Regions from separate parts of the Vreelandella arctica genome, predicted to be linked through region 4. Evidence: predicted binding sites of a transcription regulator. Region 4 holds the regulator's gene; each other region holds the start of a gene.
What was found. The regulator sigma-54, encoded in region 4, starts transcription at its own class of promoters, with help from an activator protein. The targets are predictions, from matches to a motif close to TGGCACNNNNNTTGCTNT.

Region 1 (8,018 bases), on a different contig from region 4:
GATGGCGTCGGCCATATTTAGCTGATCCTGAAACGTGTCGTGCTCGCGCACGCGGGCTTCATCCAATCGGCGTGGGTCAAGCGTGGCGATGATATCCTGCACCGCCACCACGTCTTGAAACGCCTCGCCGCGCAGCAGGTCCAGCAACCCTGCCGGGTGGCCAAGGCCAGAGGGCTCAATAATCACTCGGTCGGGCTTGCTGCGCGCCAATAAATTGACCAGCGCCGCCTGAAGCACGAACGCTAGCTGGCAGCATAGGCAGCCGCCGGGCAAGCCTTTCACCACCACATCATCGCGGGCATCAAACATCGCCTGATCAATGCCGATCTGGCCAAATTCGTTGACCAGAATGGCCCATTTCTCACCCACAGGCTTTTGTTCAATCAGGCTGTGGATAAGCGTGGTTTTGCCGCTACCTAAAAAGCCGGTGACGATGTGAACGGGAACGCGTGAAGCGGCTGCCAACGGTTAACCTCCGGTCATGTTCATAAAGCGCACCACCTGCACGTCGCCATCGGTGGTGAAGTGGTGGCGTTCGGGCTTAAGCGGTAGGGCGTTAATAATGGCGGTTTTGAGCACCTGCATATCGCCAGGATGGCGGCGCAGCACGGCACGCAGATCCACCGAGTGTTCATTGCCTAAACAAAGCAGCAGGCGGCCTTCCACGGTCACCCGCACCCGGTTGCAGGTATCGCAAAAGTTGTGACTATGCGGTGAGATAAACCCAACCCGGCTGTCGCTATCCGCCATCCGGAAGTAGCGCGAGGGCCCTGGGGTGGTTTCTGTCGTGGGGATCAGCGGGTAGCGTGATTCAATCAGCGTCTGAACGTCATCGCTGGAGTAGAAGGTTTCCGCCCGAGAGTGATCGGAAACATCGCCCAGCGGCATCTCTTCGATAAAGCTAATATCGAGGCCTTCCCGGCGGGCAAAAGTGACCAAGTCGATGACTTCGTCGTCATTTCGCCCTTTCAAGATCACCGCGTTAAGCTTGATACGCTTAAAGCCTGCTTCCTGAGCGGCATGAATACCGTCGATGACTTTGGCTAAATCACCGGTGCGGGTGAGTTGCTTGAAGCGTTCGGCATCCAGCGAATCCAGGCTGATATTTAGCCGGCGTAAACCGCCGGCGTACAGCTGCTTGGCGTGTTTGCGCAGGCTGGCGCCGTTGGTGGTCATGGTGAAATCGTTAAGGCCTGGCATCGCGCCGATTTCATCGACCAACTGGGTGATATCACGGCGCACCAGCGGCTCACCACCGGTCAGGCGAATTTTTTCCACGCCGAGTTCGGTAAAGGCGCGGGCGACCATAGCCAGCTCTTCCAGCGTGAGTACCTGGGCGCGGGGCAGGAACGTCATCTCCTCGCTCATGCAGTACACGCAGCGGAAGTCGCAGCGATCGGTGACCGAGATACGCACATAGCTAATGCGCCGACCAAAGTCGTCGATCAGTTGCTGGTCAGTGTCTGGCTGGGCAGATCGCTGTGGATTAGCGTGTCGTTGCTCGGTCATAGCCATCCCGTAAGTGGTTGTATGCTGACTACCTCGCCTGGTTGTGCGCCGTCTTGGTCATCGGCAAGCTCAATCAAACAGTTAGCAGCCACCATCGAGGTTAAAATGCCCGAACCCTGGGCGCCGGTACTGCGCACGTGTAGCTGTCCATTCTCATCAGTATGGTAAACGCCGCGAATAAAGTCAGTACGCTTTAAGCGACTTTTTAACAGGTTATCGGCGATCGCATGCAGGCGATAGGGTAGCGCCATGGGCTGTCCATGAAGACGGTCCAGCAACGGTGTCACAAACTGGCCAAAGGTTACCATGACAGCGACCGGGTTTCCGGGCAAGCCGACAAATGGGGTGCGCGATTCGCCCAGCCAGCCGCAGGCCATGGGGCGCCCTGGGCGCAGTGCCACGCGCCAAAAAGCCAGGCGGCCCAGTTGTTCCAGTGCAGCGCGAGTGAAGTCGGACTGACCCACTGAGACGCCGCCGCTGGTAATCACTAAATCGCTCTGTTCGGCGGCCTGCTTAAGCGCGGTTTTGGTCGCGTTTAAGTCGTCCGGCAGAATGCCCAGATCGATCACCTCTGCCCCCTGCTCGGTGAGTAAGCCGGTCAGCGTGAAGCGGTTAGCATCGTAAATGCCGGCCTTGGGTAGTGGTTCGCCGGGGGCCGTGACTTCATTGCCGGTGGAAAAAATCGCCACTCTGGGGCGCTGGCACACGGTAACCTGTGCGTAACCCAATGATGCTAACAGTCCCATTGAGGCGGCATTGAGCCGTGCTCCCGCAGGTAGCGCCGTGTCGCCAGTGGCAATATCTTCACCGGCCTGGCGAACATGTTGGCCGTGTTTGAGAAGCTCGGGCGACTCAATAATCACATGCGCAGGCTTATCATCTATTGGTTCGCGCAGCTGTTCACTCATCACCACGGTATCGGTGCCCGGCGGCAACGGGGCACCGGTGGTGATGCGCACACAGTGACCGGCAGGTACTAATTCGCTGCGATACTGCCCGGCCAACACCTCACCGGCCAGCGGCCAATGGGTTTGCTTGGCCCCAACACCTTCTTTAGCCAAGGCGAGCGCTACGCCATCCATGGCCGCATTGGTATTTTGTGGCACGTTAATGGGGGCCTGGATGGCCGCAGCCAACCGACGGCCGTGAGCCTGCGCTAGCGGAATCTGTTCGCTGCCCAGCGGGCGCTCAATCAAGGTGGTGAGTGCCTGGCGCGCTTCATCCACGCTAAGCATGCGCTCGCCAAGGTCAAAGCAGGAGAGCGTCATGTCGACACCTTCCCTGAGACGGCTGCCAGCAGACTTTCCAAACGCAGCTTCTCTTCCTCAGTATTAAGATTGGCAAACGCATCGGGACAGTCCGACATATCGACCTTGCACCACGCATGGCGGGCGTACCAACGGTCAATCTTGCGTTCGCCTTCGGCAAGCGTGGCGGCCAAATCATCTGCCAGCGAAGTGCGTAGCAGGGCAACCACTGGATGCAGCCGTTCGCCGTCAAAGGCCACGGCGATATCATGATCGCCAATCCCTGCCACCATGCGCGCCACTAAATTGTCAGGCAGGGCGGGGGAGTCGCAGGGGGCGACTAGTAACCAAGGCGTTTTTGCCGCGCGTAGGCCGCTGTAAATACCCATCAGTGGGCCTTTAAAGCCGCCTTCTTCATCGGCAATCACGCGATCGGCGAAGAAGCGGTAGGCGTCAGCATTGCGGTTGGCGTTAATCAGCAGCTCGGCTACTTGGCCTTCAAGGCGTTTTACGACATGGCCGACTAATGGCAGGCCCGCGAACGGCTCAAGCCCTTTATCCCGGCCACCCATTCTGCGCCCTTCGCCGCCCGCGAGAATCATGCCGGTGAGTTCGTGAGTGGGAATCATGAGCTTGCCTCTTTAGATGAACGGGCATGAGATGGTCGATTAGGTATCGCATCCAGCGCCAAGCGATTCTGCGTATTAATCGCCTGAAAGTGGCGGCCTTTGGCGCGGGCAATCAGCATCACGCCGAAGCGTTCAGCCAGCTCGACGCCTTTTTGGGTAACACCGGAGCGCGAGACCAGTACGCTAATGCCCATTTGCGCCACTTTGAGTACCATCTCAGATGTCAGGCGCCCTGTGGTATAGAAAATATCAGCATCGGCACTGTCGGCTTGTTGCAACCATTGGCGCCCGGCCAGGGTATCCACCGCGTTGTGCCGCCCTACGTCTTCAACAAAGTCGAGCACCTCGGTTTGGCGGCAAAGCGCACAGCCGTGAACGGCGCCCGCGCTGCGGTAGGTCTCATTATAGGCGTTGAGATTTTGCAGCAGTTGATAGAGCGTGGATTGTGCTAACGGCGTATCGGGAAGCGCCGTCAGAGCGGTTTGGTCGAGCAGTTTACCAAAGACCGTGCCCTGGCCGCAGCCGGTCGTCACCGTGCGAGTGCTTAAGCGCGCCTCTAAATCCTCGGGCAAGTGGCGTGTAATGACGACCGCGGCTTCTACTTCCCAATCGACCTGCACGGCGGCTAAATCAGCCGCGGCACGCAGTAGCCCCTGATTGCGTAGATAGCCCACCACCAGCGCTTCAGGGTCATCGCCCAGCGTCATCAGCGTGACGATTTCACGTTTGTTGAGATACACGGTGAGTGCTCGTTCAGCGGCGATGGCCTGCTGACGCGCATCGCCATATTCATCAACGATGCTGATCTCGGTGGTGGCCGGTAAGCGGGCTCGGCTTATCTGAAGGGCAGGCTGAAGGGCGGGCATGGTAATCCTCGCGAAATAGTTCTCGCAAAACGACAGGGTTGACGATGATGGCGCTGGGGATGCTTACTTGTCTACCCATTCAAGCGCTATCCTTATAAGTGCGATTTTTCTAAGTACTATTTTCTAAGTGCTATTTTTCCACATGTCATCCATGCAAGGTGCAGGGTTTTTAAAATATGAGCGATAACCTACGCCCTATCAGTATTACCTTGGTAGCTGAGCCCAAGCAGGTGAAGCGTTTTACACTGACACAGTGGCGCATTGCTGAGCTAACGCTGGGCGATCAGGGTGATAATGTCCTTAACCTGCAGCTGTCGATGACCGAGCGTGCTGCCTATCGTTTCAATCTAACGTCGACTACTCCGCGACTGTTTGTGCGAGCAGGCTTTACCGGACAAACACCCCAGCCGGATGCGATTACCGCTAGCCAGGACGTTGCGGCTGGTTGGATGGATGGCGAGCAACAGGTGCTCGAAGCACCGATGCCAATGGCCATTCAGGTCTGGCTCGAGAGTTATCTGGCACGCCATGGGGAAGCGCCAATGGAAATGCGCAAGAAAAAACGCAAAGGGGCTGGGCGCGCCAAAGACACGCCCTCCAAGGAGCAGCCGTAATGAGTCGCCTGGAACGCTGGTCGCGACTAAAGCGCCATGTGCAAAAAGAAGAGGACGCGTCGGCGTCCTCTTCACTAGATACTAAGCCCTTAGATGAGGCATCTGCTGACCAGGAGGCAGTGCTTCATAATGAGGCCGAGCAACCTAACACTGAAAATGAACAACCCCTGGTAACGCCAGCTGAGGAGCCAGACCCCGGCAGTCTCGACCACACCTTGCCAGACCCTGACACGCTGGAAGCAGGCAGCGATTTCAGTGCGTATATGGCGCCGGGCGTTAGCGGCCCTTTACGCCGACAAGCATTAAAACGCCTATGGGCCACCGGTAACTACAACGTGCGCGATGGCTTGGATGACTACGACGCCGACTACAATAAGCTGTTGAAACCGATGGCGGCAGATCTCGCCGGTAAACTGCGCCGCTGGACGCATAAAGTGGAAGAGGCGCTTGATAAGCCAGTAGACGAGGGCAGCACCGAGTCTCCGGCTGAAGTGGCCGCCAGTGAGCCATCGACAGCTGCAGACGAAGAGCACACCGCACCTTGCACGGCCAGTAACAACGTTGTAAAAGAGACTTCACTAGACGACCAGTCTGATTATTTATCTGACACTCATACCAAATTATGACATTATTCCTTAGTATATAGAAATCAATAAGTTGAGCATTGATTTAGTTGCTAGCGTTGGCAGCGTTGACGGTAATTAGGTTGGCAAATATCAGCATTGCACATAGGCTGAACTTAGCTTCAACGCATTGTTATGCCACAATAGTTAAATATATAACTCAAAAATATAATAAGAATGATTCCCTGACCGTGAGAGCGCATGAACCAACGAATCCAACTGGCGTCGATAGACGACCAGCGCAATGCCGAGGCTCGGGAAACGGTACGCCGACGTATCTCGTGGCCAGCTAACCTAACGCCTGCCAATGTGACCTATCACAGCCGTGGTCATGCGCTGTTAATAGGCACCGAAGCCGACGTTCATCCTGCCGCTCGCGCCCTACAGGGGCGCGGCTTGGCATCGCTGACGCTACTTGTCATTGAATCTGACGCGAACAGCCCAGGAAACGGTACTGACGATCCTCTCGGGTCTAGCGAGCCGCTGGTCACCCAGACGCTGACCCAGCGGCAGCTCAGCCAATTGCGTATCAATGGCTATCTGGGCGCCTTTAACGTTCAACTTGATGATGAAGATGCTTCGCTGGATATTGCTCGTGCACTGATTGAGCGCGACGGTTTTGACTTAATCCTCGATCTTGCTCCAACTTCGCATACCCAGCGCTGGGAGCTGCCGCCTCCAGGCTATGTAGTACTGCAGTGGCAGGACGTTGAGCAGCGCAGCGATATCCTCGACGATTTTGTGGGGCTAGTGGGCGAATTCGATAAGCCGCGCTATTTTCAAGTCAACAGTGATTTATGTGCGCACTCCACCAGCGGCAACATTGGCTGTACCCGCTGTTTGGATGTTTGCCCGGCGGATGCCATCTCCAGCATTCAGGGGCGGATTGAGTCCCATATAGAGATTGATCCTTTCCTCTGCCAAGGCGTAGGCAGCTGCACCAGCGCTTGTCCTACGGGCGCTATCGAATTTCGTCTACCGGAAACGCGCCGCCAGCAAGACACCCTATCCGCTTGGCTGGCAGCCTACCGTGAAGCCGGTGGTCAGGTGCCGGTGCTGCGTTTTATTACCCATGACTCACAAGATGCCGAGCGGGCTGCGGGTGTAGTGCCCGCAGGCCATATCATCGACGCACCGTTAGAAGAGCTGGGAGCCGCAGGCCACGACCAGTGGCTAACCGCCCTGGCTGCCGGTGCCGCTGAAGTGCGTATCCAGCTGCACCCTGATATGCCTGTCCGCTTGAGTACCTTTTTGACTGATCAAGTCGCCCAGGCACATGCCTTGCTGGACGCGCTGGGCCATGACCGCGCCCGTGTGACGCTGATTGAGGTAGCCGACCACGCCGCTCGCGACGCGCTTCCGGCGCTTACTCCACTGACTGAGGCGCCGCTTAGTCTACCTGAACCCGAAAAGCGGGCACGCTTGAACCGCGTGCTGGCACGGTTAGCAGAGTTGGGTAACCCCAGCAACGAGCGGGTTGCTATGCCGGTGGGCGCTGCCTACGGCGCCATTCAGGTGGATCGCGATGCCTGCACGCTGTGCCACGCCTGTGTCAGCAACTGCCCAACCCCCGCGCTCAAGTCGGGTGGCAAAACGCCCGCGCTGAGTTTCCTTGAGGCGGATTGTGTGCAGTGCGGCTTGTGTGAACAAGCCTGCCCCGAAGATGCAATTACACTGATGCCCGGCTTCTTGGCCTCGGAGGCTCGCGAAACGCGCCATATTTGTCACGAAGAAGCAGCCTTTGAATGCATCAACTGCGGCAAGCCGTTTGCTACTGTCAGCACGGTAGCTACTATTAAAGAGAAGCTGGTCAACCACCCCTACTTTGCTGGCGAAGCGATGATTCGTCTGGAAATGTGTGAAGACTGCCGCGTTAAGGATGTCTGGAAAACCATGATTCGCGATCCCGACGCGCAACTGAAGGTATAAGCCGATGACGGATGCACTGCCCACGCTGAAAGAAGCGGATGCGCTACGTGCCGATATTTACCGGCTATTGGCCACATTATTACGCCGGACTCCGGATGCTGAGTTGCTAGATTGGTTGGCTGAACTGGACATCGAACAAGACGGCAGCCGTTTGGCCGAGTGTTGGCATGCGCTGGCAGCCGCCGCCAAGAACACCGACGTCGAGGGACTGCAGCGTGCTCACTTCCGCCTCCTGGTCGGCGTCATTCAGGGTGAGGTGGTGCCGTATGCTTCTTGGTACCGCAATGGCGAATTGATGGAAGCGGCGCTGGTGGCGCTGCGTAAGGATTTGAAGGTGCTCGGCTTTGTGCGCAGTGAACATAACCGTGACCCAGAAGATCACTTGGCGGCACTATGCGAAGTGATGGCAATGCTGATTGACTCAGCTAGTCACGAGCAGGCCTATTTCTTTAGCCAACATTTAGCCCCTTGGGCGGCCAGCTGTTTTGCCGACCTGGGGCAGGTAGACACCGCTTTCTATGCAGCGCTGGGGCAGTTGGGTGGCGCTTTTATGGAGAGTGAGGAGGCTCGCTTGAGTGTTGATGCGGGTCATACGCCGGTG
Region 2 (8,018 bases), on a different contig from region 4:
AAACTGCTTGATGATGGCGCTGACCTCCTCCACCTCAACGACACGAACCGGAATCAAGTCATTCATTAGTCCAACACCTCCTCGCTGGGAACCTCGCCAGGCACCTCGGCATCGATACACACTCCCATATAGGCGCCCAGACGACGCGAGAAATGATCGCGCACTTCCAGCGTGAGCCCGCACCCCTGGCACTGCGTAGGCGAAACACTGACGGGTTCGTTTAAGAAACGGCAATGCGCACAAAAGACGCGGCGGTATTTGTCCTCTGAAGGCAGCAGCGTTATTTCTGCTTCCAGCAATCCTTGCGCCATTGCCAAGGTATGCACATCCCACAGAAACGCTTCGCTGCCAGCCGCAATGACGTGACACCCCAAGGTCAATTCATTCAACTGAGCCGCCAGCATAGCTGGCAAGTCATCTCGACCACAGCGTTGGTACGACAGCACATCATCCTGCTCAGGCGTTATCGCGTCCTGGTCAGCGCTTGTGCTGTCGGTGCAAACAATCAAGTGAACGGGGATGAGGTGCTTATTGACCGGCGCCAAATGCGCCATGATTAGGCCCACGGCACTAGGTTCTGCCAGACATATGTAGCGATTCGCCGTTGCCGGGTATTCTGGTGCCACATATACTGGTCTGCTTTTTATCGTGTTATCAGCAGGAAAAACGTTATGTTGCATTTCATCTATCCTCTTATATGGACACAAATTATTTTAAATATGAAATCATCAATTCACTAATAATATTGATTTATTATCGACATGGCTCTAAGGCTAAATCTTATTTACTATAAACTGCATCTTTCATGCCAATAATAAAATTTTTAATTATTTCAAATGATTTAGCTTTTAAATTAAATTATAAGGGCACTTTCAAAGTGCAGCTTAATGGGAGTAAGAAGCTTTTTAGTGCACCACTAAATAAAATTAAAATAGCTTTTTAAATTATAAACCTTTTTATTTATATACAAATAAAAGAAGGGAACATAAAACTTTGATCTGGGCACCATGATGCAAACGCCTTGCCCGCTCATCGAACTGTTTTTAATTAAGCCCCAGAAACCCCCACCGTTATGGTGTCATGGTGGAGGTCTTGAAAAGTTGTAACCAATATATACAGCCTAAAACTGCTGCCCAGGCACCCAATTGGTGCCTGCCAACGGCACTCTGGCCATTGCCGCCGCCTCGATATTCAAGGCAACCAAATCTTCCGGCTCTAAGTTATGTAGATGGGATTTTCCGCAGGCTCTTGCTAGTGTCTGCGCCTCTAGCGTTATTACCCGTAAATAGTTGGCTAGTCGCTTACCAGCAGCCACAGGGTCAAGACGCTTACTTAGTTCGGGATCCTGGGTGGAAATACCCGCCGGGCATTTGCCTTCCTGGAAATCATCGTAATAGCCAGCCGCTGAACCCAGCTTTTGGTATTCTGCTTCGAAACGTGGGTGGTTATCGCCCAGGGCGATCAACGCCGCGGTACCGATTGCCACAGCATCGGCACCCAGCGCAATGGCTTTGGCAACATCAGCGCCATTGCGGATGCCTCCGGAGACGATAAGTTGAACGTCGCGATGCACGCCCATTTCCTGCAGCGCTTGAGCGGCTTGAGGAATTGCGGCCATGATGGGGATGCCCACGTGTTCGATAAAGACATCCTGGGTGGCGGCCGTCCCCCCCTGCATGCCGTCGAGTACCACCACGTCGGCACCCGCTTTAACGGCGAGCTTGACATCATAATAGGTACGTGTGGCGCCCACTTTAATATAGATAGGCACCTGCCAATCGGTGATCTCCCGTAGCTCCGCAATCTTGATCGCGAGATCGTCCGGCCCCGTCCAATCGGGATGACGGCAAGCGCTACGCTGGTCGATCCCCATGGGCAGGTTGCGCATCTGTGCTACGCGATCTGAGATTTTCTGTCCCAGCAGCATACCGCCACCACCAGGCTTGGCGCCCTGCCCCAGCACCACTTCAATCGCATCGGCTTTACGCAGATCATCGGGATTCATGCCATAACGAGAAGGCAGGTACTGGTAGACCAACTTTGATGACTGGCCGCGCTCTTCTGCGGTCATACCGCCATCGCCAGTGGTCGTTGAGGTACCTACTTCTGATGCGCCGCGCCCCAGGGCTTCTTTCGCCTGTGCCGATAAGGCGCCGAAGCTCATACCGGCAATGGTGACCGGGGTATCGATGACGATGGGCTTTTTAGCATAGCGAGTCCCCAGGGTGACATCGGTTCCGCACTTCTCACGATAGCCTTCAAGCGGGTAGCGCGACATGCTGGCTCCGAGAAACAGCAGGTCGTCAAAATGCGGCACCTTGCGCTTAGCCCCCCAGCCGCGAATGTCATAAATACCGGTCTCGGCGGCGCGCTGGATTTCGGCGATCACGTCTCGACCAAAAGTAGCGGACTCTCTCAGCGCCGGATTAGTAGGTTTATCTGTCATGTCAGGCTCCTGATTAATAGGCCGAGGCGTTATCGACTTTGAAGTTATATAATTGGCGTGCAGACCCGTAGCGCTTAAAGGCGGATGGGGCAGTGTCAATATCGGCGCGCTTAAGCAGGTCGCTTAATTCGTCTAAGTGCTCCTGACGCATCTCTTTTTCGACGCAATCGGCGCCCAAAGAAGTAACCTCACCTCTAACATAGATATGCGCTTCATAAAGCGAGTCGCCGAGGGCTTCACCAGCATCGCCGCACACTACAAGACACCCAGATTGCCCCATAAAGGCGCTCATTGGCCCGATATTACCCTTAACCACTATATCGACACCCTTCATGGAGATACCGCAGCGCGCCGACGCATTACCCTCCACAATCAGCAAACCGCCTTGCGCTGTGGCGCCGGCAGATTGGGAGGCATCGCCTTTAACATGCACCAGGCCGGACATCATATTTTCGGCAACGCCGACGCCAACGTTGCCATGCACGGTGATACTGGCCTTCTGGTTCATTCCCGCGCAGTAATAGCCAGCGTGTCCGTCAATATCGACGCTAACATCGTCATTCAATCCACAGGCAATATTATGCGCCCCGTTCGGGTTGGTAACCCGCCACTCTGGCTCGCTGGCCAATAACGCCGAATCATGCAGCGCTTGGTTGAGTTCACGCAGGCTGTTATTGGAAAGATCGTAAGTTTTCATTATCTAGGCGGCCTCCACCTTTGCACCGTCACGTTCCCATACATAAACTTTCGCTGGCTCTGGCTCCCACACCTTGGCTTCCTTGATTCCTGGCAAACCAGCCAAAGCGCGATATTCGGAGGCCATCGCCACGTAGTCATCGGTTTCCGCGATCACGGCAGGTTTGCAGGCGATAGGGTCGCGTACAACGGCAAATCCATCGCGCGTGCCAATGGTGAAGGTAAAGAAGCCATCCAAATCTTTAAGGGCGCTTTTGAGGGCTTGATTCAGGGATTCCCCCTTGGCCATCCGCCATGTGAGGTAGCCAGCCGCCACTTCGGAGTCGTTGTCAGTCTGAAAGCTAATACCCTGGCGTTTGAGCTTGTCGCGCAGACGATTGTGGTTGGAAAGCGAACCGTTATGCACCAGACACAGATCCATCCCAGTCGAGAAAGGGTGGCTGCCTTGCAGCGTGACAGCGCTTTCAGTGGCCATACGCGTGTGGCCAATCGCATGGCTGCCCCGCATATTTTTTAGCTTGTAACGCTCAGCCACCTCGGTAGGAAGCCCTACCCCCTTTAAAATCTCGATACTTTGCCCGGCGCTCATCACCCTGACATCCGGCGAATTTTCAGCCAGCCAGCTCAGTACTTTATTCTCTTCGCTGGCTAGTTTAAGCACTGCCACGTTGGCGTTCTGAAACCAGCTGTCCAGGCTGCCAAAGGCGTCATTCAATTTATCGGCAAGTGTTTGCCAATCATAGTGAGCATCGTCGCTTTGCAGCGTCAGTTTCACTCCAGCGTCATATTCATCACCATACACAGCGAAACCTGCACTGTCCGGCCCACGATCCGTCATGGCGATGAGCATCGGCTCGAACAACTCCCCCAGCCGACTCTCTAACGCGGGTTTTTTCAAATAAAGCCCGACTATTCCACACATAGTATTACCTCGCCTTATGCATCAGTGCCTTTTCATCAGTACGTATAAATCAGCCCTGTGCATCAGTGCATACAACAACATAGAGAATTAAAAGAATTCTGCGTAGCGCTGAATTTCCCAATCGCTGACCTGACGGCTGTAATCAGCCCACTCTTCACGCTTAACTTTGATGAATTCATCGGTAATTTCTTCCCCAAGCCCTTCGCGCAGCACGGCGTCTGCTTCCAAGGCGTCAATCGCCTCAGTGAGTGACTGGGGTAACATACCGATGTTTTGTTCGCGGCACTGGTCGGGTGTCAGTTCATATAAGTTGATATTTTGTGCCTTGCCGGGATCCAGTTTACGGTCAATCCCATCCAGGCCGGCAGCAATCAGAGCGGCATGAACCAAGTAAGGATTACAGCCAGCATCAGGTAGCCGAAACTCCAGCCGACCATAGGGAACACGCACCATCGCCGAGCGATTGTTATCACCATAGGTAATGAAAACAGGCGCCCAGGTCGCACCGCTGTTGGAGCCACCAGCGACCAGACGCTTATAAGAGTTAACGGTGGGTGCTGCAAAGGCGCACAACGCTGGTGCATGGTGCAGAAGGCCACCAAGAAAGTGATAAGCCGTAGAGGAAAGGCCAAGATTCTGCGGGTCGCTATCATCACCAAAGACATTATTGCCGTCTTGATCTGCAATCGAGAGATGGAAATGCATACCGTTACCTGGCCGATCAGCACGGGGCTTGGGCATAAAAGAGCACACCATTCCCAGCTCATTGGCAATCTCACCGGCGGCCATACGCACAAAGGTGAAACGGTCAGCGGAGGTCAGCGCATCACTAAAGGTGTAGTTGATCTCGAATTGGCCATTGGCGTCTTCATGGTCGATTTGGTAAACATCGAAATCCACCGACTGAAGTGCTTCTACTAGGCGTTCAAGAAACTCTCGTGAGCGCGACAGACCTTTATAGTCGTAACACGGCTTGGCCAGGGTATCGCTCACATCCACTGGCAACAGTTCGCCAGCGGGCCCCCGCTTGAACAGTGAAAACTCCGGCTCCAAACCGGTATTCAGCGTCCAGCCTTTATCACTTAAACGCTGTAACTGACGCAGCAGCACAACCCGGCTGTCGAGGGAATGCGGCTCATCGTTGACGTAGCCACAGCAGGCCATGCGCGCGTAGTGCGGCTGCCAAGGCACCAGTGACAGAGAAGCCAGATCGCCACGTGCCATAAAATCGGGGCCGTGTGGTTCCATACCTAGGCCGGAGACCGCGAAACCAGCAAATCCCGCCCCCTTCTCGACAACATCCATCAAGCAGTTAGCTGGCACCGATTTGGTCTTGGCAGCGCCATGTATATCAACGAACTGTGCCAGTAGATAGCGGACATTATTGTCCTTGATGAATTCAACAGCAGCTTCAGGAGACATATTTTACCCTCGCAATTATTCCTTTCAAGAAACTATATTTCTCAAAAAGAAAAGCACTTAATATGCCAATATCTTTTCACCGCTGTTAAAAAAGCGGCTTAAAAACGACTAAGCTATTGTTTATAGGAATATAAATATTTATCTGGCGGTTATCGTCAAGCGCTTTACGTGCCTCTGTCTGTCTGATTCCACATGTCCTTCTGCTCCCCAACGGTGCAAACTGCCCTAAAAGCGCACCAATAGAAACAATTTAATCGCATATGAAATTATTAACGTCATATCGGCTGTTTATTGGTTAAAAAATTCAAAATTTAAGCATTTGTTTTTTATATGAAAAAAAATAGCTGATCCACCTATATGTCGTGGCATCGTGTTATGGCAAGCATCTTGCTTAACTGAAAGGAATTAATATTTCCCTAAAAGAAAGCAAGGTGGGCATTATTGCTTTCTGCATTAGCACTACCGCTTGCTGGGAAAAACAGCCCTTAATGACTTGACCTTGTAAGGAGTACCGATATGACGATGTTATGGCGCACTTCAGCGCTCACCGAGCGACACCATGCCCTCGGCGCGACGCTGGAAGACTGGAACGGCATGGGCACTGCGTTTCGCTACGCCGGGTTGGATACCGCAGACCATCACGAAGCTATTCGCACCAAAGCTGGACTAATGGATGTGTCCGGGCTCAAAAAAATTCATTGCGTTGGCCCCCATGCCAAGGTGCTTTTAGACCATGCCACCACGCGGGATATATCCAAGCTTTATCCCGGCAAGTCCGTCTATGCCACCATGCTCAACGACGCGGGCAAGTTCGTTGACGACTGTATTGTTTACTGTTTAGCCCCGAATTCTTACCTAGTGGTTCACGGTACTGGGCTGGGCCACGAAATGCTCACCCAGGGAGCACTGGGCCGGCACGTCAGTCTGATCTTTGACGATGATATTCATGACCTGTCACTACAAGGGCCATTGGCCGTCGACTTTCTCGAAAAGCATGTAGACGGTATCCGCGAACTGCGCTATTTCCACCACCTGCAGACTCGCCTATTCGGCTTTGACGTGATGATTTCACGAACCGGCTATACCGGCGAACGCGGCTATGAAATTTTCTGCAAGGCTAAGGACGCGCCCGCTGTCTGGGACGCAATACTCGATCAGGGGGCTTCCATGGGCATAGTGCCTTGTGGTTTCGAAACCCTCGACTGGCTGCGAGTGGAAAGCAATCTACTGTTTTATCCTGTCGATAACTCCGAGACATACCCCTTTCCCGACCAACCTGCTGGCGACACCCTATGGGAATTGGGCTTGGACTTCACGGTGTCCAAGGAAAAGACCCAATTTCGCGGCGCAGGCGAGCACTTCAGGCTAGCGGGCAAGGAGCGTTTCAAAATCTTTGGTGTGCTGATTAATTCTGCGCAAGCGGCTCAGGCCGGTGACACCATTTGGGCGGGTGATAAACAGGTGGGCATCGTCACCGAAGGCATGTATTCCCGGCTTAGCGGGCGTTCCATGGCGCTAGCGCGCCTTGACGTGCCCTTTGCAGAACATGGCACGCCATTAGAGGTACGCGGCAGCTTACAAGCGAAGGCTAACAGCCACAGTTTACCTTTCGACGATCCCGAAAAACGCAAGCGTATTGCCAAAGACTGAACATGGCAATCAACGCCCATGGGCGCACACTCACTGAAACCGAAATATAAAGCTATTATATGAAATAAGCATTAATTTCGGTTTTTTTGAGATCAAATAAGGCGTTTCAAGCCATATATAAATAAATTATTTTATATAGGAATAAAAATGAAAGATCAAGAAGGTAGTTATATTATCCGTGTCTCTTGCCCGGCCACCTCCGGCATCATCTCTGCTGTGACATCGTTTCTTAGCGAAAACAACTGTTATATCAGCGAACTTGCCCAATACGATGATGAAGAATTGGGGCGTTTATTCCTGCGTGCAAAGTTTCGGTTCAATAAAGGCGTAAAGCCAAATATCGCTACGCTGCACAATGACTTTGTCGGTATTGCGCAAACCTTCGACATGAACTGGCAGATCCACAGTACATCGCAACCCATGCGAGTCTTGTTGATGGTGAGTAAATTTGATCATTGCCTAAGCGATTTGATGTACCGCCACGGCAAGGGTGAGCTGGACATGGATATTACCGCCATCGTCTCCAATCACTTGGATCTTCGACCAATGGCCGAGCGCGAGGGGATCCGCTTTGTCTATCTGCCCGTCACTAAGGAGACCAAGGCCCAGCAGGAAGCGGCCATTATGGACATTGTCGAAGAGACCCAAACTGAACTGGTCGTGCTAGCACGTTATATGCAGATTCTGTCGGATGATTTATGCCACAAACTAGCCGGGCGCGCGATCAATATTCACCACTCTTTTCTGCCAGGCTTCAAGGGTGCCAAGCCGTATCATCAGGCCCACGAGCGAGGCGTAAAGCTAATCGGCGCCACTGCCCACTACGTCACCCCCGATCTCGATGAAGGGCCCATCATTGATCAGGAGGTTCAGCGGGTCGAT
Region 3 (8,018 bases), on a different contig from region 4:
GCTTCTAACTGGTTATCGAGCGTCCAGGCGTCTAGCGATTCATTGCTGCCGGAGTAGTAGCGGGTGAGTTCATCAGACGTAGGCGAGGTCCAGCCAAAACCGTAGACCTGATTGAGCACCACATCTGAATTGAGGTAGCGCATCAACTGCCGACCGGTCACCTGATCGTTAAAGCGGTGCTCCAGGGCGTAGCCGACCATGCGCTGGGTGCGCTCATAGGTGTCGTAATCCTCTTCGCCATCAAAGAAGTTGTTGCTGATCTTACGGCCATTGTGGGCGACCACGGCGCCTTCATAGGGGACGCCGGAGTGGTAGCCGCCTTCGGGTTCATCCTGCAAGTAGGCTTCTACCGTTAGGCTGGTGTCATCGGTGATATCCCAAGCGAGCCGGGGCGCAATGGCGTAGCGCTCCTCTTCTGCCGGGCCAAACTGGGTGTCCGCGGCGCTGGCAATGCCGGTCAGGCGAAAGGCCACCCGCTGCTCAGCGCCAAGTGGCCCGGTAAGGTCAAAAGCGGCGCTGCGCTGGTTATTATTACCCACTCGAAAACGCAGCTCACCGCCCTGTTCAAATTCGGGCCGCTTACTGTTCAGGGCGACCACTCCGCCAGGGGAGGCACGACCATAGAGCACCGAGGCGGGCCCGCGCACTACTTCGATACTTTCTAGAAACCACGGGTCGATATGCATGCTGCTATGGGAGTTGGCATCGCCCATGATCTTCAAACCATCTAAGAAAGTATTGCTCAAGCTACCGTCCGAAAACCCGCGCAGCACGAGATAGTCAAAACGGTTGGAGGCGCCGATTTGATTGCTATAAACGCCGGGCGTGTAGTCAGTGGCTCGCTGAACGGTGCTTACACCGCGGTTATCCATCTGTTCGCGCGTAATGGTAGAGACGCTCTGGGGTGTTTCGATAAACGGCGTCTCGACTTTGGTGGCGGCCTGCTGAGCGGTCACCGTGACGGTACCCAGCGTGGTGTTTTCCTGTGCATAAAGCGGTGATACCGACAGTGCTGCGATAACAGCGGCGCTAAGCGGAGAGCGTAGAAAGCGATGATGGGAAGTAAGCATGGGTGGTACCTGCAATAAAAAGCAATGAAGCAAACGTGTTAATGAGAATTATTACTTTTTATTGCAGTGGAAAGGTATGCGCAATGACAAAGGTGTTATGCCTGATGCCAAAAAATGCCTGGGAGAGGAACTTACTGCTAAAGACAAGTGAGTGGTGTCTTAATGGCGTTTCAACACAGCGTGGGGCGCCATCCCAAAAGCGCGCTTGAAAGCGGTGGCAAAATTAGTGGCGTGGCGATAACCGCTCGCATGGGCAGCCTGCTGCACACTATAACCACGCTGCAGATCGTGATATGCCTGGGTTAAGCGGCATTGGCGCAGGTGCTCAAAAAGTGAGTAACCGTAATAGGCGCGAAACTTCTGACGCAGGCTGCTAGGGCTCATGGCTACATCACGGGCCAAGCCATCCAAGCAGTAGTTCTTCATTGGTTGATCGGCAATCTGCTGGTGAAGCGTCGCCAGACAGCCGCGGTCTCGAGAGGTTAAGCGTGTTTCACGGTGATGGGAGGCAGAGCGTGCCGCCAGCGGCGATAACGGGTCAGCGGGTAAGCCATGACCGAGTAGTTGTAGCGCTAGCCCTTGCCACACCAGCGGTTGCCGGCAAGCACTTGTCGGCTGGTCGATGTTGGCGCGCAGGGCCAGAAGCAGCGCTTCAGGTAGCCGCCAGCGATGCAACAGCGGGGCTGCGGGGGATAGAGGAAGCCCATGAGGTTCTGTTGCGAGTACTGCAAGATTCACCGTGCGTAGGCGCGGCTGGGCGGGCTGACAGACCGTGAGCGAATGCTGAGAATTGAAGTGCGCGCACAGCCCATCGCCTGCCATGAGGGCAAAGCATTCAGAACCCACCGTGGCGGTGATATGACCTTCGAGCACAACGCTAATGAACCAGGGCACTGACTGGCGGGAAGTCGACCAGTAGGTACGCTCAACCTGTAGGTCCGAGAGCGTTAAATGGAGCGACGGGGAAAGGCTGACATCATGTACTTGGCCTTGGGCGACGGGCGCTACTTTTGCACACCTCCCCTCAATTCGATAATCGATGCCGAAGCGCAACCCCAATTGTTCCAGCGACTGCGACGTCAGGGTCTGCTGTGTTTGGTTTATAGGCGGGTGAGTCGCGAGTGATTTCATAGGTCATGCGCTATTGTTTTCAATGATATGCATCAAATTGGCGCATCAGTACGCAAGACGACTCGTCAAAATGAAAAAATCTGCGCTGGCAGAGGCCATCCCGCAGCGGCGTCGGCACCGGTTTGATCTATCTTGGTGCTTGCACGCGACTTATTTTTACCAGGTCGCCTTTCTCAACGGCTCCACTAGCGAAGAACGAATGGCGCTTGAAGATAACGGCTACACCAGGAAGGTATCATTGACAGCTAAAATGTCAATGATATTGATTCGTATTTATGAGGATGGGGAGGGCTGAGAGGGCATGATAGAGCAAGGCGACCATCATGACGGCAGACGTCGGCAATAGGTGATGTCACGCTATTGCCGATAACCGCTAACTAATTGACTAGGCAGTAAATGGGTTTACCGTTTGGTCGGTTTTTCGTCTTCATTGCTGTCACTGTCTGGCTCTGGCGTCGGCACCGGCGGTACTTCTGCTTCTACTGGCGTGGCGGTTGGCGCTGTGGAGGCTTCAACGGCTGCTTCAAGGTTAGCCACTTGGCGCTCTAACGCCTCTACCCGCGAACGCGTGCGCTGCAGTACGTCCATCAAAATATCGAAATCTTCTCTGGAAACAAGCTCAAGGCGGTCGAAGGCGCCACGCACGACTTGCTGTACGCCTTTTTGGATATCTTCCGGTGCCTGAGAGGCGTTTTGTAAACGGTCGCCAATCTGCTGGGCCAGTCGGCTGATGCGGTCTTGAGGCGCCATAGCTGCTCTCTCCTTAATAACTCACTAAATGAACATATATAAAAACGGCTTACCGTAAGGATACGCAACAGTTGGCGAATTCGCATGTGTCGAATGGATTAACTGCTCAGCGGGTGGTTTGCATCGAAATGGAGCAGGCAACATTTGCTTACGCCTTTTTTTGGTGCAATAGCCGTGGTGTGACGATGGATTTGACGAGATTAAGCGCTTTGAAAGACTTTCCTTGTTGTCTAATTAGCTGAATTATAAGAAAAAAAAGTCAGCTGGCACGGTATGCGCATTAACGGTTCAGGTGCTTATTCTGGCGGCTGTGCCGCTACCAATCTAGCAGGACTTATCCAGCAGGGGAGATCCGGGATGAAACTCATCACCGCTATCATCAAGCCATTCAAGCTCGACGATGTTCGTGAGGCACTCGCCGACAACGGAGTTCAGGGCATCACCGTTACTGAAGTTAAAGGGTTTGGCCGTCAGAAAGGGCATACCGAGCTGTACCGTGGCGCCGAATACGTTGTCGACTTTCTGCCCAAGGTAAAAGTGGAAGTGGCCGTCGACGATGCACGATTAGAAAGCGTGCTGGACGCAATCTGTAGCGCAGCCAACAGCGGAAAAATCGGTGACGGCAAGGTGTTTGTTACGCCACTGGAAGACGTGATTCGTATCCGCACCGGTGAGCGTGGCGCTGACGCCGTATAACGGACGCCACGCGAACAGGGCTGCATAGCCGTCTTTTGCGTATAACTTCTCATAGAATAACGGGGAACACCTTATGAATGAGTTAGCTGATTTGAGCTACGCGCTCGATACGTTCTACTTTCTAATTTGCGGCGTGCTGGTGATGTGGATGGCCGCAGGCTTCTCCATGTTGGAAGCGGGCTTGGTACGCTCCAAAAATACCGCTGAAATTCTGACCAAAAATATCGCGCTGTTTGCGATTGCCTGCACCATGTACCTGCTGGTGGGCTACTACATCATGTACTCCAGCAGCGCTGGCGGCTTTCTGCCTAACCTAGGCTTCCTGATTGGCGCTGAAAACAGCGTTGATGCGGTGACCGCAGGCGGCGATGACGCCCCCTACTACTCCATGCGTTCTGACTTCTTCTTCCAGGTAGTCTTTGTCGCCACCGCCATGTCGATTGTGTCGGGTGCCGTGGCCGAGCGTATGAAGCTGTGGGCATTCCTGGCCTTTGCAGTGGTGATGACCGCGTTTATCTATCCGGTGTCTGGCTACTGGACGTGGGGTGGCGGCTGGTTGTCTGAAGTTGGCTACTCTGACTATGCTGGCTCAGGCATTGTGCACCTTGCCGGTGCAGCTGCAGCACTCGCTGGTGTCATCGTGCTCGGGCCGCGTAAAGGCAAATATGGCAAAGATGGTTCTATCCACGCGATTCCCGGTGCCAACATGCCGCTGGCAACGCTGGGTACCTTCATTCTTTGGATGGGCTGGTTCGGCTTTAACGGTGGTTCCGAGCTCAAGCTGGCGGCCGTCGATTCTGCGAATAACGTGGCGCAAGTGTTTGTAAATACCAACGCTGCAGCAGCAGGTGGTGTGATTGCGGCACTGATTCTGGCCAAACTGTGGTTCCGTAAAGCGGACCTGACCATGGCACTGAACGGTGCGCTGGCGGGTCTGGTGGCAATCACCGCTGATCCGCTCTCTCCGACCGCACTAGGCGCCACGATTATTGGTGCAGTGGGCGGCATCATCGTTGTCGCTGCCATCGTCACCCTCGATAAAGTGAAACTGGATGATCCGGTCGGCGCGATCTCAGTGCACGGTGTTGTCGGGATCTGGGGCGTGCTGGCGGTGCCATTGAACAACGACGGCGCGTCATTTGGTGCTCAAATCATCGGTATTGCCGGTATCTTCGGTTGGGTCTTCCTGGCAAGCCTGGTGGTATGGCTAATCCTGAAAGCCATCATGGGTATCCGGGTCAGCGAAGAAGAAGAGTATGAAGGCGTTGATATCGCTGAATGTGGTCTCGAAGCCTACCCCGAATTTGGTATTAAGAAATAAGGTAATGCCTACCCATTGAGCTGGTGTGCTCCTTATAGCCTCCCCTAAAGTGGGAGGCTTTTTTATTCTCTGTCGATAGCGGTGTATGCTGGTGAGTAGCGGTTATCGGTTGCGATACTTGCAGCCCTTCAACTCAACCCCATCACGGCCACCCAGTTAGAGGATATGGTAATGAAATTGATCACAGCTATTATCAAGCCGTTCAAGCTTGACGATGTGCGCGAGTCGCTCTCCGACATCGGTGTACAGGGTATTACGGTGACGGAAGTGAAAGGTTTTGGGCGTCAGAAAGGGCATACCGAGCTGTATCGTGGCGCTGAGTATGTGGTGGACTTCCTGCCCAAGGTGAAGCTGGAAGTAGCCGTGGACGACGATATGGCCGAGCAGGTGATCGATGCCATCACCCAAGTCGCTAACACGGGTAAAATCGGCGACGGCAAAATCTTTGTGATGCCGTTAGAGCAGGTGATTCGTATCCGTACCGGCGAAACCGGTAAAGACGCCGTTTAAAGGCGCCAGCATACAAAACTCCCGCTAGCCGGTTTATATCCTCAAACCGAGTAGCGGGGGTTTTTAATGGCTAGTGGTTAACTTACTTTTCGACGAAAGCGCGTTCAATCACGTAGTCGCCCGGCTCGCCCATGCGCGGCGAGATATTTAGACCCAGCTCATCAAGCAGTGCGCTGGTATCGTCTAGCATGGCGGGGCTACCGCAGATCATGGCACGATCCTGACGCGGATCGATGGGCGGCAATCCGGTATCTTCGAACAGCTTACCGGTACGGATATGGTCGGTCAGGCGGCCCATGGTGTGGAACTCTTCACGGGTAACGGTCGGGTAGTAGACCAGCTTTTCAGTGATATCTTCACCCAGGTATTCGTGCGCGGGCAGCTCTTTGGTGATGAAGTCGGCGTAAGCCAGCTCAGAGACTTCACGCACACCGTGTACCAGCACGATTTTCTCGTAGCGCTCGTAAACGTCGGGGTCTTGGATCAAGCTCATAAAGGGCGCCAGACCAGTACCAGTCGAAAGCATGTAAAGGTTACGACCAGGCAGTAGATCATCGGTCACCAGCGTGCCGGTTGGCTTACGGCTGACCATGATCTGATCGCCCACTTTCAAGTGCTGTAGGCGTGAGGTCAGCGGGCCGTCGGGCACTTTGATGCTGAAGAACTCAAGGTGGTCTTCATAGTTGGGGCTGGCAATCGAGTAAGCGCGCATTAGCGGCTTGCCATTCACTTCCAGACCAATCATTACAAACTGACCGGTTTTGAAGCGCAGACTGCGCTCGCGTGTGGTGCGAAAGCTGAACAGGGTATCGTTCCAGTGATGAACGCTAAGCACTTCTTCCAGAGCAAACTTACTCATGCCGGTTCTCCATTAGTCGATGCTGGCGTTACACCGCATCGATCATATTCTTAAAAAGAATAAAAATGATTTAATAAGTTGCCAACAAGTCTAAGCAAAGGGTGGTATATCTGTTAAGCGAATTATATTGATATCGGTTATCTGAAAAATAGATATAGATCAAATAAAGGTCAGACTCTATGCACTACACTTTGCGGCAGTTGGAAGTTTTTGTAGCGGTCGCCCAGCATGAGAGCGTCTCCCATGCGGCGCGGGCGCTCTCCATGTCTCAGTCAGCGACCAGTACCGCGCTTGCCGAGCTGGAGCGGCAGTTCGATTGCCAGCTGCTCGATCGCATCGGCAAGCGCTTAAAGCTCAACGCACTGGGCTTTCAACTGTTGCCCAAAGCGGTGGCGCTGCTCGATCGGGGGGAAGAGATAGAAGAACTCCTGCGCGGCCAGCAGGGGGTTGGGTCGCTGGAGGTAGGCGCCACGCTAACCATTGGCAACTATCTAGCCACGCTGCTTATCAGCGATTTTATGCAGCGCCACCCTGGCAGCCGTGTACGCTTAGCGGTGCGCAATACCCGCCATATTATCGAAGGAGTGCGTCAACATTCGCTGGATTTAGGGCTGATCGAGGGGCAGTGCGACGATGAGATGATTATCAGCCAGCCGTGGGTAGAAGACGAGCTATGCGTGTTCTGCTCGCCGCGCCACCCACTGGCAGGCCGCGAGCACCTTGAGCTTGAGCAGCTACTGCGTGAGGACTGGATCATGCGTGAAGAGGGCTCGGGCACGCGTATGACGCTGGAGCACGCTGCGCGACACCGCCGCAGCCGGTTTAATACCTTGTTGGAACTTGAGCACACCGAGGGCATCAAGCGCGCCGTGGAATCAGGGTTGGGCATTGGCTGTGTCTCACGCCTAGCCCTGCGCGATGCCTTCCGGCGCGGCAGCTTGGTACCGCTGCCCACGCCGGAGTTGGATTTGAAGCGTCAATTCACCTTTATATGGCACCGCCACAAGTACCTCACCACCGGTGTGCGTGAGTTCTTGCGGCTATGCCGTGAAATGACCGCTGGGGCTAAACGCAGTGACGATATTGCGCTGCCGCCGATTCCTTAACATCTCCACTGGCTTTGCTCTTGAGATTAGGTGGTATAGGCTCTGGCGTTGCTTAATGCTAACGGAGCAGACGCTGATTCTGAAAGTTTGAAGCCGCCCACTGCATCTGCCAAGCGTAGTGACTGATCTTTTAGCTGCTCAGCTGCAGTGGTGGATTCTTCCACCATGGCGGCATTCTGTTGCGTCATGCGGTCGAGTTCGGACACGGCAATATTGACCTGACTGATACCATCACTTTGCTCACGCGTAGCGGCGGTAATTTCGTTCAATACATCGGTTACACGAGTGATGCTAACGACAATCTCTTGCATGGTAGAGCCCGCGCTCTTAACCAACTGAGTACCGTTGGTAACAGTTTGGTGAGAAGTATCTATGAGCGTTTTGATCTCACTGGAGGCATCGCTGCTGCGCTGAGCCAGTTTACGTACTTCATCGGCTACCACTGCAAACCCACGGCCATGCTCACCAGCGCGTGCAGCCTCTACAGAGGCATTCAATGCCAGCAGGTTGGTCTGGAAGGCGATGCCATCCATGAACGTAACAATCTCTCTGATTCGCGTAGATGAAGCCGAAAT
Region 4 (8,018 bases):
GGAGTCGAACACGGCCTGAATGGCAGCCAGATCCTCTTTACGGATTAACTTGCCGACGTACTGCATATGGCGGCGGCGGCCCTCATGGGAGCGGATGCGCGAGGTTTCCTCGATAGCGCGTAGCATATCGTCGGAAAGCGGGAAGCGGGCGCGTTCTGCCGGTCGCATGGCAATTAAGGTTTCCCCAAGTGCTTGTAAAGCATGCATTTCACGTTTGAGTTGCGATTTGCTAGGGCGTTCTTCTTGGTCTTCTACTTCAACTGGATCGGGACGTTGCTTACGCATAGTGTGACTCACTGACAAGATTCGTTGCAGCATTATAACAGCTGCGAGTACAACATTGATTCGCCGAAGACACTCTCTTGAAAGGCACTCTCTTGAAAGATATTTGGTTGAGAGTCATTCGGTTGAAAAAGGAGGCCATATGGCACAAGCATTTGATGCATCTGCTCAGCAGTCGTTACTGACCGCGCGGGCCGAAGAGGCGCTAGCGCTGGCGAAGCGATTGGGCGCGGATGCCGCAGAGGTAGGCGCAAGTGTGGATCAAGGCATAGGCGTCAGCGTTCGCCAGGGTGAAGTTGAAACGGTTGAGCTTTCGCGCGATCAAGGTATCGCCGTTACGCTTTACGTGGGCCAACGTAAGGGCAGCGCTTCTTCTACAGACGCCAGCAGCGCCTCGATTCAGGCAGCGGTGGAGAAAGCGCTAGCGATCGCTCGCTATACCGGTGAAGACCCGGCGGCAGGGTTGGCCGATGGCTCACTGATGGCGACCGAGCTGCCGGACTTAAAAGTGCATTATCCCTGGGCGCTCACCACCGACCAAGCGATTGAATTGGCACTTGCCTGCGAGCAGGCGGGGCGTGATGTGGAAGGCATCTCTCAATCGGACGGCGCGTCACTCTCAAGCGGTGAAGGCGTGCGCGTTTACGCCAATAGCCACGGCTTTTTAGGCACTCAAAAAGGCAGCAGCCATTCGCTGTCGTGCATGCTGATCGCCCAAGATACAAGCGGTATGCAGCGCGACTACGACTATACCTCTGCCCGTGATCCACAAGCGTTACGTGACCCTGCCGAGGTGGGCCGTGAAGCGGCTGCCCGCACATTGCGTCGGCTGGGTGCCAAACGTCCGCCCACGGGTACCTTTCCGGTCCTGTTTGATCCGTCGTTAGCCGGTGGTTTGATTGGTCACTTACTCGGCGGTATCGCCGGCGGGGCGTTATACCGCCAAGCCTCGTTTCTGTGTGATCGGCTCGGTACGCCGCTGTTTCCCGATTGGTTCAGCCTTGAAGAGCGGCCAATGGAAGTCGGTGCCACGGCGAGCTCGCCATTTGATGGAGAAGGGGTACAGACACGCAATAACCGCTTTATCAACCAGGGCTCTATTGCCAGCTATATGCTCTCTTCTTACAGTGCTCGGCGGCTGAGTATGCAAACCACGGGTAATGCCGGTGGGGCGCGTAATGTACGCCTAATGGCGCCGTTGCAATCCCGTGATAGCTTGCTGCAGGAGATGGGGCAGGGAATTTGGGTGACAGAACTGATGGGTCAGGGCGTCAATGGCGTGACCGGTGACTACTCCCGCGGGGCGGCGGGCTTTTGGGTGGAGAACGGTGAAGTGCAGTACCCGGTCGAAGAGTTCACCATTGCCGGTAACCTGGAGCGGATGTTCGCCGGGTTAGTGGGGATTGGCGATGACACCGATACCCGTGGCAGTGTTCACACGGGCAGTTGGTTAATTGACGCCATGACGGTGGCCGGTGACTAATCCTCAGCAACTTAAACTTTAGCAACCAGAACCGATTACTGATCTTCTTCAAAGCGGGCATCGAACAGCGCTTGAATCGCATCAAGCGCCTGTTCAGCGTCATCGCCTTCGGCGTTGATGATGAGCTCGGTACCGCAGGGTGCCGCCAGCATCAGCAACGACATAATATTGGCGGCGTCGGCGACCTGTTGCTGTTTATAAACCCTTATTTTAGCCGTATAGCGCTGGCCGCATTTGACCAGTTTTGTCGCCGCGCGGGCGTGGAGTCCGCGTTGATTGGTAAGTGTAAGTATTCTTTCTGGCACCCTGGTTCCTTTTTGCCGAGTGGTGTCATTAATGGGTAGAAGCGCTTAGGAAGTCTCTTGCCGCTCGTCAGTATGATGTGGGTTATCCAAGGCGGCATCAGGCTGCTCACTTAGCGTGTACTGCAAGCCTAGCTCCCGATGGCGCAGCTGAACTTCACCCATTCCAGGCGCCAGCCGTTTAGCCAACTGCTCAACCATATAGACCGAGCGGTGTTGTCCCCCCGTGCAGCCAATGGCAATGGTCATGTAGCTGCGCTGGCTATTTTGGTAGGCGGGCAGCCAGCGCTCAAGCCATGCCTGTATATCGTTGCTCATGGCATCGACAATCGGATAGCTGGTTAAGAAAGCGACGATGTTAGCGTCGCGGCCAGTGAATTGGCGCAGCGTTGGATCCCAGTAAGGGTTGGGCAAACAGCGAACGTCGAATACTAAATCGGCATCTAGTGGTACACCACGTTTATAACCGAATGACTCAAGCGTTAGCGTCAGTTTATCCGGCCGCTGATGTGCCACCTGGTCGGTAATGCGTCGGCGTAAGTCGTGTACCGACAACCGCGATGTGTCGATCACTAGGTCGGCTAGATCGCGAATATCCTCTAGCGTCTCCTCTTCTTTGTTGATCGCCTCTTCCAGGGTCATCTCGCTATCTCGGGTCAGCGGATGGCGTCGCCGGGTAGCGGAGTAACGTTCAAGCAGGATGCGGGCATCGGTGGTCAGGTAAATAACTTGAAAATCAATCTTACGCTGGCACAGTTCCTCTAATAACGTGGGCAGACGTTCCAGTGCGCCAGGTAAGTTACGCGCATCAATACTGACCGCCAAATGAGCGCGGTCGCCCTGATCGCGTAATTGATCCACCAACGACCCGAGCAGCATGGCGGGCAGGTTATCAATGGCGTAGTAGCCAAGATCCTCCAGCGCTTGTAAGGCGATAGATTTACCTGACCCGGAGCGGCCGCTAATGATCACCAGTTGCATAGAGTCTCGCTTTGCTTAGATCAAGCTGCATTGGGGGTGGTGGGCGAAGCATCAACTTAGCGTGTAAAATACCATTAGTTGGCTTTCACAACTTAAATTGGCGTTAACGACTTAGGACGTTGAATGCTCACGCATTTTGGCGGTAATAAGCTCAAGCAGCTCGCGCTGACTGCCTGCCTTGCGCAGCTGGTGGCGAGTATCCGCATCATTCATGATGGTCGCTACCTGGCCGAGTAGGGATAGGTGCGTGTCGTCTGCCTCTTCGGGTACAAGTAGGACAAACACCAGATCAACTGGGTCGCCATCAATGGCGTCGAAATCAATCGCTTCTGACAGTTTTAAAAAACCAGCGATAGGCGCCGAACAGTGCGGGCTGCGTGCGTGTGGGATAGCCACGCCATTGCCGATACCGGTGCTGCCTAAGCGTTCTCGACCGATTAACCGGCTAAACACTTCTTGGCTGTCCAGGCTGGGCGTATTTTGTGCGATAAAGGTGCTGAAAAATTCCAGCACCCTTTTTTTGCTGCCCCCGGGCACGTCGAACAGAACGCGTTCCGGGGGGAGTATGGTTTCCAACGTCATTGAATTAACGCACACCTGCGCCTTGGGCGCGGGCTTGTGCTTTTTCCTTATGTTTAACGAGTTGTCGATCGATTTTATCCGCTAGGGCGTCGATAGCGGCGTACATATCACTGTCGAGGGCTTCCGCATGTAAATCAGCACCTGCGGCGTGCAGTGTGCAGGCGGCCTGTTGGCGCTCTTTCTCCACTGATAAGGTGACTTGCACCGTGGTTATGTTGTCGTAATGGCGCTCTACACGTTCAAGCTTTTCGTTGACATAGTCACGCAAGGCGTCAGTCAGATCTACGTGATGACCAGTGATATTTACTTGCATTGACGTACTCCTTATCCATCGGACTGTACTTCGATTGTAACCCTTTTTGCCGCGTTGCAAAGCCCTTGTCGAGAGTTTCCCTTAATCGTTGACGAGTGCTAGCGAAGACGACGTCGTTCGCTGGACGAGAGGATGCCCATGGCTTCACGATATTTAGCCACTGTACGACGCGCTACTTGAATGCCGCCTTCATCCAGTAGCGTGACTAAGCGGCTGTCAGAAAGCGGTTTGCCCGGCGGTTCTTCCTGAATAAGTTTTTTGAGCCTGGCGCGAATAGCGGTGCTGGAGTGGCTGTCGCCATCTTGGCCGCTCACTTGGCTTGAGAAAAAGTATTTAAGTTCAAACACACCACGGGGCGTATGGATATATTTTTGCGTGGTGACCCGTGAAATCGTTGATTCGTGCATCTCCACGGCTTCTGCTATGTCAGCCAATATCAGCGGTTTCATGGCTTCTTCGCCGTGCTCTAAAAAGCCAATTTGCCGGGTGATAATTTCGCGACCCACGCGCAGCAGCGTATCGTTACGGCTGGAGAGGCTTTTGATTAGCCAGCGCGCTTCTTGGAGGTGCTCTTTAAGAAACTGGTTGTCCTGGCTTTTGTCCGCACGCTTTATCAAACTGGCATAATCGGGCTGAATGCGCAGCCGCGGCAAGGCTTCTGGGTTGAGCTCTAGGTGCCAGCCTTCGTGGTTATGGCGAACTACCAGGTCGGGCGTCACATAGCTGTCGGCGGTGTCACCGTAGGCGCTACCGGGGCGTGGGTCGAGGCTGCGTATCAGTTGAATGACATCGGTCAACTGCTCGTCGTCGAGCCCTAAGCGGCGCTTGAGTAGGCGTATGTCGTCTTTACCCAGCGCTTCAAGAAACTGGCGCACTAAGCGGCGAGCGGGGACGAGTAGCGGTGTGTCGTCCGGGAGGGCTGCGAGTTGCAGCATCAAACATTCGCGCAGATCGCGAGCAAAGATGCCGGTCGGTTCAAACTGCTGGAGTTTGAGCAGAATCGTTTCTACTTCGCGCTGGCTAAGCCCGTCAATTCCCTGGGCGCGTAGGCCTTCACGAATATCATTGAGCGGTTGGGTCAAGTAGCCGTTGGCATCCAGTGCGTCGATTAAGCTCTCTGCAACGAGCTGTTCACGAACACTGAAATCCGTCATGGCAAGCTGCCAAAGCAGGTGACCATGAAGGCTTTGTCCGGCGGCTTGGCGCTCAAAATCTGGGCCTTCACTGCTGTTGCCGCCCAGGCTGTTTGAATCTTGATAGGTATCTGACCAGTCGCTATCTACCGACAGTTCAGTGGGTATGCTCTCTGACCACTCCTCCTCTTTAGGCTCGCTGACAGCCTGTTCGCTGAATTCATCCTCTTGCTCAAGCATGGGATTGGCATCCAAGGCCTGCTGAATTTCTTGCCTCAGATCCAGCGTAGAGAGTTGTAATAGGGCAATCGCCTGCTGCAGCTGAGGAGTCATGGTCAGCTGTGTGCCAATACGCAGTTGTAGAGAAGCTTTCATGACCATCTGAGAACCACGCGTTAATCGGAAAGCTTCACCCTAGTGCGAGAGAGTATCGGTTGCAAGTGCAATAAACATGCCATTGGTAGTAAAGTTGTTGCAGAGCGCTATTTACAGAACCAAAAAATAGGTTTATGGGCAGGCAGTGATTGTAGGCGCCGCTGATCAGTTTAGAGGCGAAAATCAGCACCCAGATATACGTCTCTGACCTTCTGATTATCGAGAATGGCACTGGGTGAACCGCTGGCAATGATTTGCCCATCCCCAACGATATAGGCGATGTCGCAAATATCCAGGGTTTCACGTACGTTGTGGTCGGTAATCAGTACGCCAATATGGCGCTGCTTCAGCGCGCGAATGATGGTTTTGATCTCACCTACCGAGATGGGATCAACGCCTGCAAAAGGCTCATCGAGCAAAATAAAGGCGGGCTCAGTGGCTAGCGAGCGGGCTATTTCTACACGCCGACGCTCGCCACCCGAAAGGCTCATCCCCAGGTTGTCGCGAATATGGGTAATGTGGAAGTCTTCGAGTAGCGCTTCAAGGCGCTGTTCGCGGTCGCTACGGTTAAGCTCTTTACGGGTCTCGAGTATCGCCATAATATTATCGGCAACCGAGAGCTTGCGAAAAATAGACGCCTCTTGAGGTAGGTAGCCAATCCCTGCCGCTGCACGTTCGTGCATGGGGGCGCGGGTTAAATCCACATCGTCGATACCCACTTTGCCCGCGTCGGATTTGACTAGCCCGACAATCATATAGAACGAGGTGGTTTTACCCGCGCCGTTGGGGCCCAGTAGGCCGACAATGCTGCCTTGGCAGATCTCCAAATTGATGTCTTTAACCACTCGGCGGCGTTTGTAGCTTTTAGCCAAATGGTGGGCATAGAGGGTTTTGATCGGCGCGGTGTCAGCAGTTGCCACAGCTTTGCTCCCTATTGTTCAGGCTGAAGGGTCATACGTATGCGCTGGGGCTCGCTGCCGTCAACGTCAGAGCGTGCTTGAATCACTTCACGGTCAATAAAATACTCAAGGCGCCCGCCGGTGAACGTGTCTTCTAGCTGGATCAGCTCGGCTTGGTCAATCAGCTCTACGCGGCGCTCAGCGACGTGATAAATAATCCGTCGAGCCCAGCCTTCAGTGGGACCATCTTGGCCCTCCACTTGATGACGCAGGTAGGCGCGTTCACCGGTGGATGTCGCTTTCGATAGTTCGCCAGCCTCGTTGCGTTCGATCTCAACACGCTCGCCTCGCAACTGCATTTCGCCTTGGCGAATATCTACATCCCCGGTGTAAACGGCGGTGCCGGCCCGCTGGTCGAGATCTAAACGGTCAGCTTCCACTTCTACAGGGGCTTGTTGTGACGTTTGGGCCAGTGCCGATAACGGCATCGTGAGGGCAAAAAGAGTGGTGGAGAAAAGGGCTGTATAAATAATGGCTTTCATGGCGGCTCCTCTTAAGGTTGCGTGGCCGGGGGGTGTGTGCCGCGCACATTATCATTTAGGCGGACCTGGCTGGTGTTAAGCCACGCGTCCATACGTGAAGCGCTCATTTGCTGGGGCGGTTGCTGCAGTAATACCGGTGTTTCACTCCAAGCATGTTGATTAAGGCCATCATAATGCAATAGCTCGGTATCAAGCTGCCAGCCTTCATCCGGCGCGATCAGTCTAGCCGAGCCCGACATCAACAGTGCCTGGGTGGCCGTGTTGAGCGTGCCTACATCGGCGCTAGCCAGCCACTGACGGTTTTCACTATCATACAGTACCGCTTGAGGCTCTTCCGTCCAGGTTTCGCTTCGCTGCGGCGTATGGATAAGTCGCGGCGTTTTTAGCGACTGCAAAACGTTGCCGTTATCGCCGAACAGGGTGATCTCAGCATTTTCCAGTACGTGGCCTGGCTCTTGAGCCTGTGCGTCGGGGTCGATGCTGATGTCTTGAGGCCCGCGGGGGTCAAGCCATACCAATAGAGCCCCTAAGGCAATCACCAGTCCGGCTAGCCAGATGCGTACTTTAAAGCGTTTAACCATTTAATTGCGGCCGTGCAGGTAGGTGTCGAGCACCGCGCTCCAGTGCCCTTGAGCTTCAAGCAGCGTATCGCAGATTTCGCGCACGGCACCGTGGCCACCCAGGCGTTCGGTGGTCCAGTCGGCGTGGGTGTGCATATAATCCGGTGCGTTGGGTACGGTAATGCCGACGCCACAACGCTTAATAGCCGCAAGATCGGGGAGGTCGTCGCCACAGTAGGCCACTTGATCAAGCTCGATATCGAGGCGCTGACAGAGCCCCCGCAGGGTAACCAGCTTGTCTTCACAGCCTTGATGGACATGGTCGATACCCAGGGCGGCGGCGCGTTGACTCACCATGGGAGAGTCTCGGCCGGTTATCAGCGCAACATGAACGCCCACACGTTTGAGAAGTTTGAGCCCATGGCCATCCTGGGTGTGAAACGCTTTGATTTCGATACCATCGGCCTGAAAGTAGAGGCGGCCGTCGGTGAGAACACCGTCAACATCAAGCGCCAATAGGCGTACGCGGCGAAGTCGATCGAGTAGCGCAGCAGGTAGGGTCATAG

Region 1: the regulator sigma-54 is predicted to act here: its motif matches at 4,300-4,317, upstream of V8L70_RS06045 (DUF3305 domain-containing protein).
Region 2: the regulator sigma-54 is predicted to act here: its motif matches at 5,537-5,554, upstream of glnT (type III glutamate--ammonia ligase).
Region 3: the regulator sigma-54 is predicted to act here: its motif matches at 3,216-3,233, upstream of V8L70_RS10510 (P-II family nitrogen regulator).

The regions. Positions count from the first base shown of each region.
Region 1 covers NZ_JBANSN010000005.1:73,308-81,325, forward strand. The annotation lists gene V8L70_RS06020 (CobW family GTP-binding protein) at 1-465, opposite strand, end outside; gene moaA (GTP 3',8-cyclase MoaA) at 469-1,509, opposite strand; gene moeA (molybdopterin molybdotransferase MoeA) at 1,506-2,777, opposite strand; gene mobA (molybdenum cofactor guanylyltransferase MobA) at 2,774-3,385, opposite strand; gene V8L70_RS06040 (formate dehydrogenase accessory sulfurtransferase FdhD) at 3,382-4,251, opposite strand; gene V8L70_RS06045 (DUF3305 domain-containing protein) at 4,428-4,865, shown strand; gene V8L70_RS06050 (DUF3306 domain-containing protein) at 4,865-5,491, shown strand; gene V8L70_RS06055 (4Fe-4S dicluster domain-containing protein) at 5,690-7,417, shown strand; gene V8L70_RS06060 (TorD/DmsD family molecular chaperone) at 7,422-8,018, shown strand, end outside.
Region 2 covers NZ_JBANSN010000015.1:22,504-30,521, forward strand. The annotation lists gene V8L70_RS14130 (PDR/VanB family oxidoreductase) at 1-66, opposite strand, end outside; gene V8L70_RS14135 (dimethylamine monooxygenase subunit DmmA family protein) at 66-680, opposite strand; gene V8L70_RS14140 (FMN-binding glutamate synthase family protein) at 1,121-2,446, opposite strand; gene V8L70_RS14145 (GltB/FmdC/FwdC-like GXGXG domain-containing protein) at 2,460-3,143, opposite strand; gene V8L70_RS14150 (class II glutamine amidotransferase) at 3,147-4,064, opposite strand; gene glnT (type III glutamate--ammonia ligase) at 4,152-5,486, opposite strand; gene V8L70_RS14160 (aminomethyl transferase family protein) at 6,003-7,136, shown strand; gene purU (formyltetrahydrofolate deformylase) at 7,284-8,018, shown strand, end outside.
Region 3 covers NZ_JBANSN010000009.1:83,981-91,998, forward strand. The annotation lists gene V8L70_RS10490 (TonB-dependent siderophore receptor) at 1-1,070, opposite strand, end outside; gene V8L70_RS10495 (AraC family transcriptional regulator) at 1,230-2,201, opposite strand; gene V8L70_RS10500 (hypothetical protein) at 2,272-2,496, shown strand; gene V8L70_RS10505 (accessory factor UbiK family protein) at 2,604-2,951, opposite strand; gene V8L70_RS10510 (P-II family nitrogen regulator) at 3,309-3,647, shown strand; gene V8L70_RS10515 (ammonium transporter) at 3,721-4,968, shown strand; gene glnK (P-II family nitrogen regulator) at 5,140-5,478, shown strand; gene V8L70_RS10525 (ferredoxin--NADP reductase) at 5,561-6,337, opposite strand; gene V8L70_RS10530 (LysR family transcriptional regulator) at 6,517-7,443, shown strand; gene V8L70_RS10535 (methyl-accepting chemotaxis protein) at 7,470-8,018, opposite strand, start outside.
Region 4 covers NZ_JBANSN010000008.1:178,391-186,408, reverse strand. The annotation lists gene yjgA (ribosome biogenesis factor YjgA) at 1-285, opposite strand, end outside; gene pmbA (metalloprotease PmbA) at 425-1,765, shown strand; gene V8L70_RS09970 (HPr family phosphocarrier protein) at 1,801-2,070, opposite strand; gene rapZ (RNase adapter RapZ) at 2,116-3,048, opposite strand; gene V8L70_RS09960 (PTS sugar transporter subunit IIA) at 3,160-3,630, opposite strand; gene hpf (ribosome hibernation-promoting factor, HPF/YfiA family) at 3,635-3,943, opposite strand; gene V8L70_RS09950 (RNA polymerase factor sigma-54) at 4,042-5,457, opposite strand; gene lptB (LPS export ABC transporter ATP-binding protein) at 5,622-6,371, opposite strand; gene lptA (lipopolysaccharide transport periplasmic protein LptA) at 6,383-6,892, opposite strand; gene lptC (LPS export ABC transporter periplasmic protein LptC) at 6,904-7,473, opposite strand; gene V8L70_RS09930 (KdsC family phosphatase) at 7,474-8,016, opposite strand.